DNA from 3 places in the Variovorax sp. MPBD4-3 genome. Region 1 is predicted to be linked to each of the others. Evidence: predicted binding sites of a transcription regulator. Region 1 holds the regulator's gene; each other region holds the start of a gene.
The links. The regulator LexA, encoded in region 1, represses DNA repair genes until DNA is damaged. The targets are predictions, from matches to a motif close to ACTGTATNNNNATACAGT.
Positions count from the first base shown of each region.

Region 1 (3,836 bases):
TGAGCGGCCGCCGCTCGCACCCGGCTTCGGGCCGCACCTACCACGTCAAGTTCAACCCGCCCAAGGTGGAAGGCAAGGACGACGTCACCGGCGAAGACCTGATCCAGCGCGAGGACGACAAGGAAGAAACCGTGCGCAAGCGGCTCGACGTGTACAGCCAGCAGACGCGTCCGCTGGTCGACTACTACTCGGCCTGGGCCAAGACCGACCCGGCCGCCGCGCCGAAGTACCGCGCCATCAAGGGCGTGGGCACGGTCGATGAGATCACCCAGCGCGCACTCGCAGCGCTGAGCAGCTGATTGCCGGTCGCCCTCCGTCAGGGCGGCCACCACCTCACCCGAGCAAATCGAGCATCAGCGCGATGCGCGCCTTCACCGGCGTGAGCGTGCCCGCGTCCCGCAGGCGGTCATCGGCTGTCGGCAGGATGCGCCCGTTCATGCAGCGCGTCGCGCGAACCACCGCCACGCCCGCCTCCAGCGCCTTCAGCGCAGCCGCTTCGAGTGCGTGATGCAGCGTGCCGTTGCCGGTGGCGGCCAGCACCAGTCCACGGACCGGTTCGGCGCTGCCGGGCTGCAGCAGCGCCTCGACGACCGCACCGCTCGCGCCGGCATGGCTCATGACGATTTCCACACGAGGCCACTGGACGGCGGCCGCCTCGAAGATCTTCGAAGCCGGCAGCGCCCCGCCCTCGGGCCACGCCCTCACGCGGCGCACTTCACCTTCTTCCACATAGCCCACCACGCCTGCATCGCCTGATGCGAAGGCATCAAGCCTGTAGGTGTGAACTTTCTGCACGTCGGCGCCACTGTGCATCGCGCCGGCGCACACCACGGTCACCCCCTTCGCACCCGCTGCCAGAGCCACGCCGATGGCATCGCGCACGTTCTGCGGACCATCGGGCGACAGCGCGCTCGCCGGGCGCATGGCGCAGGTCAGCACCACAGGCTTCGCGCACGCCAGTACGGAATGCAGGAAGAAGGCCGTCTCCTCCAGCGTGTCGGTGCCGTGCGTGATCACCACGCCCGCCACGTCGGGCTCGGCCAGCCAGTGCGCGCAGCGCTGCGCGAGCTTTTGCCATGTCTCGAGGGACATGTCCTTGCTGTCCAGTTGCGCGACCTGCTCCGCCACCAGCGTCACGCCCTGGGGCGCCTCGATGCCGCCCAGAAGGTCCGCCACGCCCACCTGCCCCGCCGTGTAGCCGATGTTGTCGCCGCTGCTGGCGGCCTTGCCGGCGATGGTGCCGCCGGTACCCAGCACGACCACGCGGCGCAGTTCAGGCGAAGGGAAATCAGGCATGGCTTGTCAACTCTTTAAAACTGGTTAAAAATACAGGTACTGGATATCTAGCCAGTGCCGCAAGGAACCACATATGCAGTTCGCCGTGAAGCTTACAGCCCGCCAGCAGCAGATCCTGGACTTGATCCAGAGCGCCATCGCCCGAACCGGCGCGCCACCCACGCGCGCCGAAATCGCCAATGAACTCGGGTTCAAGTCGGCCAACGCGGCCGAAGAGCACCTGCAGGCACTGGCCCGCAAGGGTGTCATCGAACTCGTCAGCGGCACCTCGCGAGGCATCCGCCTCAAGGGCGACGCCCTGCGCTCGCTGAACGAAACGCGCCACCGCGAAGGCGGGCAGTTCTCGCTCTCGCTGCCCGGCATGGCGCAACTGGCACTGCCGCTCATCGGCCGCGTCGCCGCGGGCTCGCCCATCCTGGCGCAAGAGCACGTCGACCAGACCTACTACGTCGAGAACACACTGTTCCAGCGCCAGCCCGACTACCTGCTCAAGGTGCGCGGCATGTCCATGCGCGACGCCGGCATCATGGACGGCGACCTGCTCGCCGTGCAGGCCACCAAGGAAGCGCGCAACGGCCAGATCGTGGTGGCGCGCCTGGGCGACGAGGTCACCGTCAAGCGCCTGAAACGCAACAAGCAGGTCATCGAGCTGCACGCCGAGAACCCCGACTACCCGACCATCATCGTCCAGCCCGGCGAGCCCTTCGAGATCGAAGGCCTCGCCGTGGGCCTCATCCGCAACACCATGCTGATGTAGGCCTGCTGGCGGCAGCACTCACCCGGCCGCGACAGGTGGCGGGCGTATGGCGCGAAGTCGCCATCACCCTGTCGCGGCCGATTCAAGAAATCCTGCCTGTGTTCAACCTCATACTTTTTTGGAGTTCACATGGGAATCGCCCTCCTCGCCATCGCTGATTTCTGGATGCCGCTGCAATCGCTCGCCAACCGTTTGATTCCGGCACGCCGCCCCCATCGCCACACCCCGCTCGACCACAGCGAGAGTTCCGCCGGCCTGCGCTATGTCGCGGTGCGTCCGTCTTGCGGCGCGACGCCACCGGCGGCCGCAGCCACCGCGCCGGCGCGCCCGTTGCGCGTGGTGCGTGTGGTCGACGGAAAGGGCCAGCAGCGCAGCAACCGTGTCGTGATCTCCGGCCGCATGGACGACGTGTGCGCGGAGCTCGACCGTCTGGCGGCCCTCGAAGCGGCCGAAGCCATGGTCACCGCGCCCCGCTCCACACGCCTGCACTGAGGCGCGGCCCCCTGGGAGAGCCCGTCGGCAGTGGGTATCCAAACGTTCGGGGGTGCGACATCCCAATGCTGCGAGGCACAATGGCACGCCATGAATATTGTGATCCTCGACGACTATCAGGACGCCGTGCGCAAATTGCGCTGCGCCGCCAAGCTGGACGCGTACGCAGCCAAGGTCTACACCAACACGGTCAAGGGCATCGGGCAACTCTCGGTTCGCCTCAAGGACGCCGACGTGATCGTGCTGATTCGCGAGCGCACACAGATCTCCCGGCAGCTCATCGAGAAGCTGCCCAAGCTCAAGCTCATTTCGCAAACGGGTCGCGTCGCGGGCCACATCGACGTGGCGGCCTGCACCGAGCGCGGCATCGCCGTGGCGGAAGGCTCCGGCTCCCCCCAGGCACCTGCCGAGCTCACCTGGGCGCTCATCATGGCCGCCATGCGCCGGCTGCCGCAATACATCAGCAACCTCAAGCACGGGGCGTGGCAGCAATCGGGCCTCAAGTCGGCCTCGATGCCGCCCAACTTCGGGCTGGGCTCGGTGCTCAAGGGCAAGACGCTCTGCATCTGGGGCTACGGCCGCATCGGCCAGCTGGTCGCGCGCTACGGGCAGGCCTTCGGCATGCAGGTCGTGATCTGGGGGCGTGAAGCCAGCTGCGCCAAGGCCCGCTCCGACGGCTTCCAGGTGGCGCAGAACCGCCAGGAGTTCTTCGCAGCCGCCGACGTGCTGTCGGTCCACCTGCGGCTCAACGACGAAACCAACGGTCTCATCACGCTCGAGGATCTCTCGCGCATGAAGCCGACGGCGCTGTTCGTCAACACCTCGCGTGCCGAGCTGGTCGAGGCCGACGCGCTGCTCGCGGCGCTCAACCGTGGCCGCCCCGGGCTGGCCGCCATCGACGTGTTCGAGAGCGAGCCGCCGCTGCAGGGCCACGCACTGCTGCGGCTGGAGAACTGCATCTGCACACCGCACATCGGCTACGTCGAGCAGGAGAGCTACGAGAGCTACTTCGGCCAGGCCTTCGACAACGTCGTGAGCTACATCAACGGCAATCCCACGAACATCGTGAATCCCGGCGCGCTGCAGGTTCGCCGGTGAGCCGGCCCGCGCCCAAGGGTGCGCTCTGGGCGCTGCTGGTCGGCAACTTCGTGATCGGCACGGGCGTGATGGTCGTGCCCGGCACGCTCAATGAAATCAGCGCTTCGCTGGCCATTTCGGTCGCCACCGCGGGCCAGTTGATCACCGCCGCGGCGGCGGTGATGTGCATCGGCGCGCCGCTGCTGGCCGCCGC
Region 1 is NZ_JBXASW010000010.1:20,027-23,862, forward strand. It holds gene adk (adenylate kinase) at 1-299, shown strand, start outside; gene AC1RVW_RS08355 (asparaginase) at 334-1,296, opposite strand; gene lexA (transcriptional repressor LexA) at 1,370-2,053, shown strand; gene AC1RVW_RS08365 (hypothetical protein) at 2,183-2,545, shown strand; gene AC1RVW_RS08370 (D-2-hydroxyacid dehydrogenase family protein) at 2,636-3,643, shown strand; gene AC1RVW_RS08375 (MFS transporter) at 3,640-3,836, shown strand, end outside.

Region 2 (3,836 bases), on a different contig from region 1:
TCGCGCGCCTGTCGGCCGTGCGCGAAGCGGTCGGCGCGGATTTCGAGCTGATGGTGGATGCCAACCAGAGCTTCACCGTGGCCGAGGCCATACGCCGTGCGCGCCAGTACGCGCCGCTCGACCTCGCGTGGTTCGAGGAGCCGATGCCGGCCGAGCATGTGCGCGCGCATGCGCAGCTGCTGGCCAGCACCTCGGTGCCGATCGCGGTGGGCGAATCGATGTACCACCCGTCGCAGTTCGCGGAATACATCCAGCAGGGCGCCTGCTCCATCGTTCAGGCCGACGTGGCGCGGGTGGGCGGCATCACGCCGTGGCTGAAGATCGCGCACCTCGCGGAGGCGCACAACATCGCGATGTGCCCGCACTTCCTGATGGAGCTGCATGTGAGCCTGTGCGCCGCCGTGCCGAATGCGCGCTGGGTCGAATACATCCCGCAGCTCGACGACCTGACGACAAGCCGCCTGCGCATCGAGGACGGGCATGCGGTGGCGCCGGAAACGCCCGGGCTGGGCATCGAGTGGGACGCCGACCAGCTGAAGGCGCGGCGCAAGTTCACGCCGCTGGTGCTGCGCGGCTGAGCCGGCCGGTCAGTCGGCTTCGATCAGGCTGCGCAGCGACTGCAGGTCGCGCGCGATCCAGCCGGCGTCGCGCTCGAAGGCCGCATCGTCCATGTGCGGCTGCCGCAGCAGCGTGAACTGCAGCTCGCAGGCGTCGGGCCCGACGCCGATCACGCGGAACGGCAGGTAGACCTCGGGCACGCCTTCGGGCGTGACCCAATGGTCGAGCACGCCGAAGTCGTTGCGCGGCGCGAAGCGCATGCGGGCGTCGCCGCTCTCGGGCGTGCGCACGATCCAGTGGTCGCCGTGCGGCACCAGCGCGCTCTTCGCAAGGCCGCTGGCCCAGTCGGGCAGGCGCTTCGGATCGGCAGCCAGCACATAGGCGCGGCGCCATTCGCAGGCCACGCGCTGCGTAATGACGCGGGACTGGACGGCAGCACTGCCTTCATTCGTCGTCGATTTCATCGAAGTCGCTCCTGAGTACCTTGGCCACGACGGCGCCCGAGAAACCGCGCGCCATCAGGAATCGCATCTGCTTGGCCCGTTCCTTCGCGTCGGCGGGCGCGGCGTCGAAGCGGCGGCGCCAGAGGGCGGTGGCGCGCTCCACCTCGGTTTCCTGCAGGCTGGCCACCGCTTCGGCGATGGCCTCGGGCGCGATGCCCTTGGCCTGCAGTTCCTGCTTCACCCGCAGCGCGCCGGAGCGGGCCGCGCGCTGGTTGAGCACCGAGGCCACCACGCGCGGCTCGCTGATGAAGTCCTTGGCGGCCAGTTCGTCGAGCGCCTTGGCCAGCGTGCCGGGCTCTTCCTCATGCTTGGCGAGCTTGCGCTCCAGCTCCAGGCGCGAATGCTCGCGCTGGCTCAGCAGGCGCAGTGCGCGGCCTTTGAGGGACGGGGCGTCGAATGCCATGCGCGAACCGCTCGCGCGGCCCGGCAGGGGACCGCGCTGGGGGCTTGTTACTCGCCCTTGTCCGCCTTCTCGGCCTTGGCGGCCTTCTGCGGCTTCTCGGGCGTGGAGCCGGCATCGGCGGCCAGCAGCGGAATGCCCAGCGACTCGCGCACCTTGTTCTCGATCTCGCGCGACAGCTCGGGGTTCTCGCGCAGGAACTCGCGGGCGTTGTCGCGGCCCTGGCCGATCTTCTCGCCGTTGTAGGCGTACCAGGCGCCCGACTTGTCGACGATCTTGGCGGTCACGCCCATGTCGATGATCTCGCCTTCGCGGCTGATGCCTTCGCCAAACAGGATGTCGAACTCCGCCGTCTTGAACGGAGGCGAGACCTTGTTCTTCACCACCTTCACCTTGGTTTCGTTGCCGATGGCCTCGTCGCCCTTCTTGATGGTGCCGATGCGGCGGATATCCAGGCGCACCGAGGCGTAGAACTTCAGCGCGTTGCCGCCGGTGGTGGTTTCGGGCGAACCGAACATCACGCCGATCTTCATGCGGATCTGGTTGATGAAGATGACCATGCAGTTGGTCTTCTTGATGGTGGCGGTGAGCTTGCGCAGCGCCTGGCTCATCAGGCGGGCCTGCAGGCCGGGCAGCGAGTCGCCCATTTCGCCTTCGATTTCGGCCTTGGGCGTGAGCGCGGCGACCGAGTCGACCACGATCAGGTCCACCGCGCCCGAGCGCACCAGCGAATCGACGATTTCGAGGGCCTGCTCGCCGGTGTCGGGCTGGCTGATCAGCAGGTCGGACAGGTTGACGCCGAGCTTCTGGGCGTATTGCACGTCGAGGGCGTGTTCTGCGTCGACGAAGGCGCAGGTGCCGGCCTGCTTCTGCATGGCGGCGATGACCTGCAGCGTGAGCGTGGTCTTGCCCGAGGATTCAGGGCCGTAGATTTCGATGACGCGGCCGCGCGGCAGGCCGCCGACGCCCAGCGCGATGTCCAGGCCCAGCGAACCGGTGGAGACCACCTGGATGTCTTCCAGCGCCTCGCCTTCGCCGAGCCGCATGATCGTGCCCTTGCCGAACTGCTTTTCGATCTGGGCCAGCGCGGCTTGCAGCGCCTTGGCTTTTTCACTGTTGGCGACCGAGATGCTTGCGCCCTTGACGACTGCGTCCATGTGGAAACTCCTTGAATATCAACGGTTTGTGTCTGGTTTCACCCATCTGATTTTAACCACAGGCTGGATGCTTGAACAGTAGTGTAGGGGCTGATGCCGCTGCGTAAACCTGTTTTTTGGTCAGTTTGCTTTACCATTTGGCGCATGAGCGAAACCGCCTTTCCGACCGATCCCGACGCCTGGCGGCAGACCCACCTGGGCCGCCTGCTGGGCCACGCCATGCGCCGTTTCGACGAGCGCGTGCTGGAGCTGATGGCGCACGACGTCGACGTGCCGCTGGCGTTGTCGAACCTCGCGGCGCGTGCGCAGGTGAGCGCGGCGCACATCCACATCACCCGGCACCTGGCGCGCGAGGGCTCGCGCCTCACCGAGCTGGCCGAGCGCGCCGGCATGACCAAGCAGGCGATGGGCGCCCTGGTGGACCAATGCGAGGCCTGGGGCCTGGTCACGCGCGGCCCCGATCCGCTCGACGCGCGGGCCCGGCGGGTGCTGTTCACGGCCGACGGGCTGGCCTGGCTCGACGCCTTCCACGGCGCGGTGACGCAGGCCGAGCGCGAGTTCCGCAGCAGCGTGGGCGACGACATCGCCACCGTGGTAACCATCGGACTGGAAGCCTATACAGCGGGCTAGACTTCGAGGCAGAGACAAACGTCGACGGCGCCGCCGGGCGCCCGACACCCAAACAGGCCGGAGGTGGCGCATATGCGGATTCTGATTGCCGAAGACGACCAGGTGCTGGCCGATGCCCTGCTGCGCAGCCTGCGCACCTCGGGCGCGGCGGTCGACCACGTGGCCAACGGCTCGCAGGCTGACACCGCGCTCATGACCCATGACGAATTCGACCTGCTGATCCTCGACCTCGGGCTGCCCAGCCTGCACGGCATCGAGATCCTCAAGCGCCTGCGCGCGCGCGGTTCGCAGCTGCCGGTGCTGGTGCTGACAGCGGCCGACAGCGTGGAAGAGCGCGTCAAGGGCCTGGACAACGGCGCCGACGACTACATGGCCAAGCCCTTCAGCCTGCAGGAACTCGAGGCCCGCGTGCGCGCCCTCACGCGCCGCGGCATGGGCACCACCAGCAACGCGATCCGCCACGGCCCGCTGGTGTACGACCAGGCCGGCCGCGTGGCCACCATCGACGGCAAGATGATCGAGCTGTCGGCGCGCGAACTCGGCCTGCTCGAAGTGCTGCTGCAGCGCGCCGGCCGGCTGGTGAGCAAG
Region 2 is NZ_JBXASW010000018.1:54,925-58,760, reverse strand. It holds gene AC1RVW_RS13690 (mandelate racemase/muconate lactonizing enzyme family protein) at 1-578, shown strand, start outside; gene AC1RVW_RS13685 (SRPBCC family protein) at 588-1,022, opposite strand; gene recX (recombination regulator RecX) at 1,003-1,464, opposite strand; gene recA (recombinase RecA) at 1,512-2,618, opposite strand; gene AC1RVW_RS13670 (MarR family winged helix-turn-helix transcriptional regulator) at 2,763-3,248, shown strand; gene AC1RVW_RS13665 (response regulator transcription factor) at 3,321-3,836, shown strand, end outside.
Region 2: a site for LexA is predicted at 2,681-2,698, ahead of recA (recombinase RecA). Genes of this name have one in related genera too.

Region 3 (3,836 bases), on a different contig from region 1:
GCATCCAGCGGCTCAAGGAGGCGGGCGTCATCACGCGCTCGGTGGCCCTGCTCGACCCGCGCAAGGTCAACGTGGCGGTGACGGTCTTCGTGTCGGTGCGGACCAGCACGCACTCGCAGGAGTGGTTCGACCGCTTCACCGCCACGGTCCATGCCATTCCGGAAGTGGTCGAGTTCTACCGGATGAGCGGCGACGTGGACTACCTGCTGCGCGTGGTGGTGCCGGACATCGCCGCCTACGACGCCGTCTACAAGCGACTGATCTCGGGCACGAACCTGCACGACGTCAGCTCCAGCTTCGCCATGCAGGAACTGAAGCAGACCACGGCGCTGCCGCTGGGCTACGTGTAGAAGATTCGCGAAGCCGGCACGCGGACGTTCAGAACAGGCTGCCCTGCCCCGCGGCGCCAGGCGGCCGGAACGCCGTGATGTCCAGCGGAATGCGCTCGCGGTTGTAGCCCAGTCGGTTGGTCGCCTTCTCGAAGCGCTGGTGGATCAGGTCGGCCCACAGGCCCGAGCCCTTCATTCGCGTGGCGAAGTCGGCGTCGTAGTCCTTGCCGCCGCGCATCTCGTGGATGCGCGCCATGATGCGGTCGGCGCGCTGCGGATAGTGCAGCGCCAGCCATTCCTTGAAGAGCGGCGCCACCTCCCACGGCAGCCTCACCACGGTGTAGAAGGCGCTGCGCGCGCCGGCTTCCCATGCGGCCTCGAGCACCTGTTCCATGTCTTCGGTCACGAAGGGAATCTGCGGCGCCACGCTCACGCCAACCGGCACGCCCGCCTCGGTCAGCGTGCGGATGGTGCGCAGCCGGCGGTGCGGCGCCGCGGCGCGCGGCTCCAGCTTGCGGGCGAGTTCGCCGTCGAGCGTGGTCACGGTCACGTACACGGCCGCAAGACGGTCGGCCGCCATGGGCGCGATCACGTCGAGGTCGCGCTCGATGGCGCTCGACTTGGTGACCAGCGCGAACGGATGCCGCGCTTCCTGCAGCAGTTCGATGACCGAGCGGGTGAGCCTCAAGTCGCGCTCGATGGGCTGGTAGCAGTCGGTGGCGGTGCCGATGGCGATGTAGCTGGGCCGGTAGCTCTTGCGCCCGAGCTCGGTGCGCAGCATGTCGGCGATGTTTCGCTTGGCGATCAGCTTGGTCTCGAAGTCGAGGCCGGGCGACAGGTTGAGGTAGCTGTGCGTGGGCCGGGCGAAGCAATAGATGCATCCGTGCTCGCAGCCGCGGTAGGGGTTGAGCGAGCGGTCGAAGTAGATGTCGGGCGAGTCGTTCTCGTTGAGCGCCGACTTGACGTCTTCGAAGCGCACCTCGGTGGCGATGGGCTGCAGCTCCTGCGCCTCGGCCACGCCGTCTTCGAGCGTGCCCCAGCCGTCGTCGAAGGCATTGCGCTCGTCCTTGGAGAAACGATGCGCAAGCTGCGTGGCCGCGCCGCGGCCCTTGATGGCGTGGATGGGGATGTGGGCTGCGGGCATGGCGAAACCTCGTTACTGTGGATTTGTACAGTATTTCACTGTTTCCTTGCGGCCGCCCGCTTTTTACATTTCTCTCTTGACAGAAATTTCGTAAATCCTAAACTCCGAGCCATGGAACTCACAGACATTCAACGCAAGTTCGTCCTCCACTGGGGCGAAATGGGGTCCATGTGGGGCGTCAACCGCACCGTCTCTCAAATCCACGCGCTGCTCTTCGCCCACGGCAAGCCGATGCATGCCGAGGAGCTGTCCGAAACCCTGGGCGTCGCGCGCTCCAACGTCAGCAACAGCCTGAAGGAACTGCAGGCCTGGAACCTCGTGCGCATCACCCACACGCTGGGCGACCGGCGCGACTATTTCGAGACCAGCGTCGACGTGTGGGAGCTGTTCCGCACCGTGGTGCGCGAGCGCAAGGAACGCGAGTTCGACCCGACCATCCGCGTGCTGCGCGAACTGGTCTCGAGCCCCGATTTCCAGAAGGAACCGCCCGATGCGCAGGACCGCATCCGCTCCACCATGGACCTCATGAACAAGCTCGCCACCTGGGCCGACGAAATGCTGCGGCTGTCGCCCGGCACGCTCGACAAGGTGCTGACGCTGGGCGCCAGCGTGCAGAAGTTCGTGCGCGGCGACAAGGGCGGCAAGGACGAAGACCCCGACGCACACCACGCCAGCCTGCCGATGATCTGAACCCTTCTCTTTTTTTGCCTATGTATTTCTGTTTTGACAGAAATATCGAGAACAAAGGATGCCATGAGCCGCGACGCCCTTCCCGCCTATCCGCTGACCCTGTACTTCGACGCCAGCTGCGCCATCTGCTCGGCCGAAATGGGCAACCTGGGGGCGCGCGACACCGCGGGCCGGCTGCGGTTCGTCGATTGCTCGCCGGCCTCGTTCAGCGACGGGCCGGCGCCGCGCGACGCGCTCATGGCCGCGATCCACGCGGTGGATGCCACGGGCCGGGTGCTGGTCGGCGTGCCGGCCATCCGCGCGAGCCGCGCGGCGGTGGGCCTGCCCAGCGGCGGCGGCCTGCTCGACCTGCCGCTGGTCGCGCCGCTGGCCGACCGCGCCTATGCCCTGCTGGCGCGCAACCGCTACCGCATTCCGCGCTGGCTGGCGACACGGCTGGCGGGACGCGTCGCGCCTTCCTGCAACGACGGCAACTGCCGCCTCTGAAGAAAAAACACCACCCGAGGGAACAGCCATGCCCACAGTTTTCCAGCCCGACTTCCGCCTGCCGCTCGAAGCGCCCGCACAGGCATCCGCCGGCACCTCCATCACCGCCGAAGACACCCAGGTCTACTTCACCGAAGTCGCGTTCGACTACAGCGCCTGGAGCCCCAGCTACAACATGCACTTCGGTTTCTGGCGCGCCGGGCTGAACCCGTTCAGGCGCGAAGGCATGCTGGTCGAGATGAACCGCGTGGTCGGCCGCGCGCTGCGGCTTGCCGATGCGCAGCCCGGCGCCGCGCCCCGCCGCTGCGTGATCGACATGGGCTGCGGCGCCGGCGCCACCGCGCGCACGCTGGTGGGCGACAACCCGTCGCTGTACGCAGTGACCGTGACCAACGTGGCCGTGCAGAACAGCATCGCCGCCAGGCTCGATGCGGCGGCAGGCGTGGCCGACCGCATGGCCCACGTGCAGGCCGACTACACCCGCACCGGCCTGCCCGCCGCGCAGGCCGACGGCGCCTGGGCCCTGGAGAGCGCCTGCTATGCAGAGGGCACCGCCAAGGCCGACTTCATCCGCGAGGCCGCGCGCCTGCTCAAGCCCGGCGCCCGGCTGGCGGTGGCCGACGGCTTCCTGCTGCGCCGCAAGCCCGGGCGCGTGGCGGGCTGGCTGCACCGCCTGTGGGCCGACAGCTGGGCCGTGCCCACGCTGGCCGTTCGCGGCGACTTCATCGCCGCCCTGCGCGACAACGGCTTCGAGGACATCGAATGCAAGTCGCTGCGCTGGCGCGTCGCGCCCAGCGCGCTGCACATTCCGGTGCTGGCCACGCGCTTCACCCTGGCCGAACTCTGGAAGGCGCGCGGCATGCTCGGCGCGTGGCGGCGCAAGCACATCGTGGCCAGCTATTGCGCGCTGGCGCTGGGCATGTTCTGGCGCGACTTCGACTACTGCATGGTCACGGCCACGCGCAGTGCCGGCTGAGCGAACACGAGAAGAAACAACCAGCAGAAAGCTACGCATGCAAGACGACAACCAGGACAGCAGGCTCGCCGCACTCGCGCCAGACCAGGCACCCGGCGAACTGCCGCCCCAATCCCGCGGCGCCATGCCCTTCGCATGGTTCTGGCCGATGCTGGCGGGCGCGGCCATCGCGCTGGTGCTTCGCATCATTTTCAGCGGCGGCCCGGGCCAG
Region 3 is NZ_JBXASW010000008.1:118,999-122,834, forward strand. It holds gene AC1RVW_RS07240 (Lrp/AsnC family transcriptional regulator) at 1-350, shown strand, start outside; gene AC1RVW_RS07245 (PA0069 family radical SAM protein) at 379-1,473, opposite strand; gene AC1RVW_RS07250 (GbsR/MarR family transcriptional regulator) at 1,585-2,163, shown strand; gene AC1RVW_RS07255 (thiol-disulfide oxidoreductase DCC family protein) at 2,227-2,649, shown strand; gene AC1RVW_RS07260 (SAM-dependent methyltransferase) at 2,678-3,625, shown strand; gene AC1RVW_RS07265 (SRPBCC family protein) at 3,663-3,836, shown strand, end outside.
Region 3: a site for LexA is predicted at 1,488-1,505, ahead of AC1RVW_RS07245 (PA0069 family radical SAM protein). Genes of this name have one in related genera too.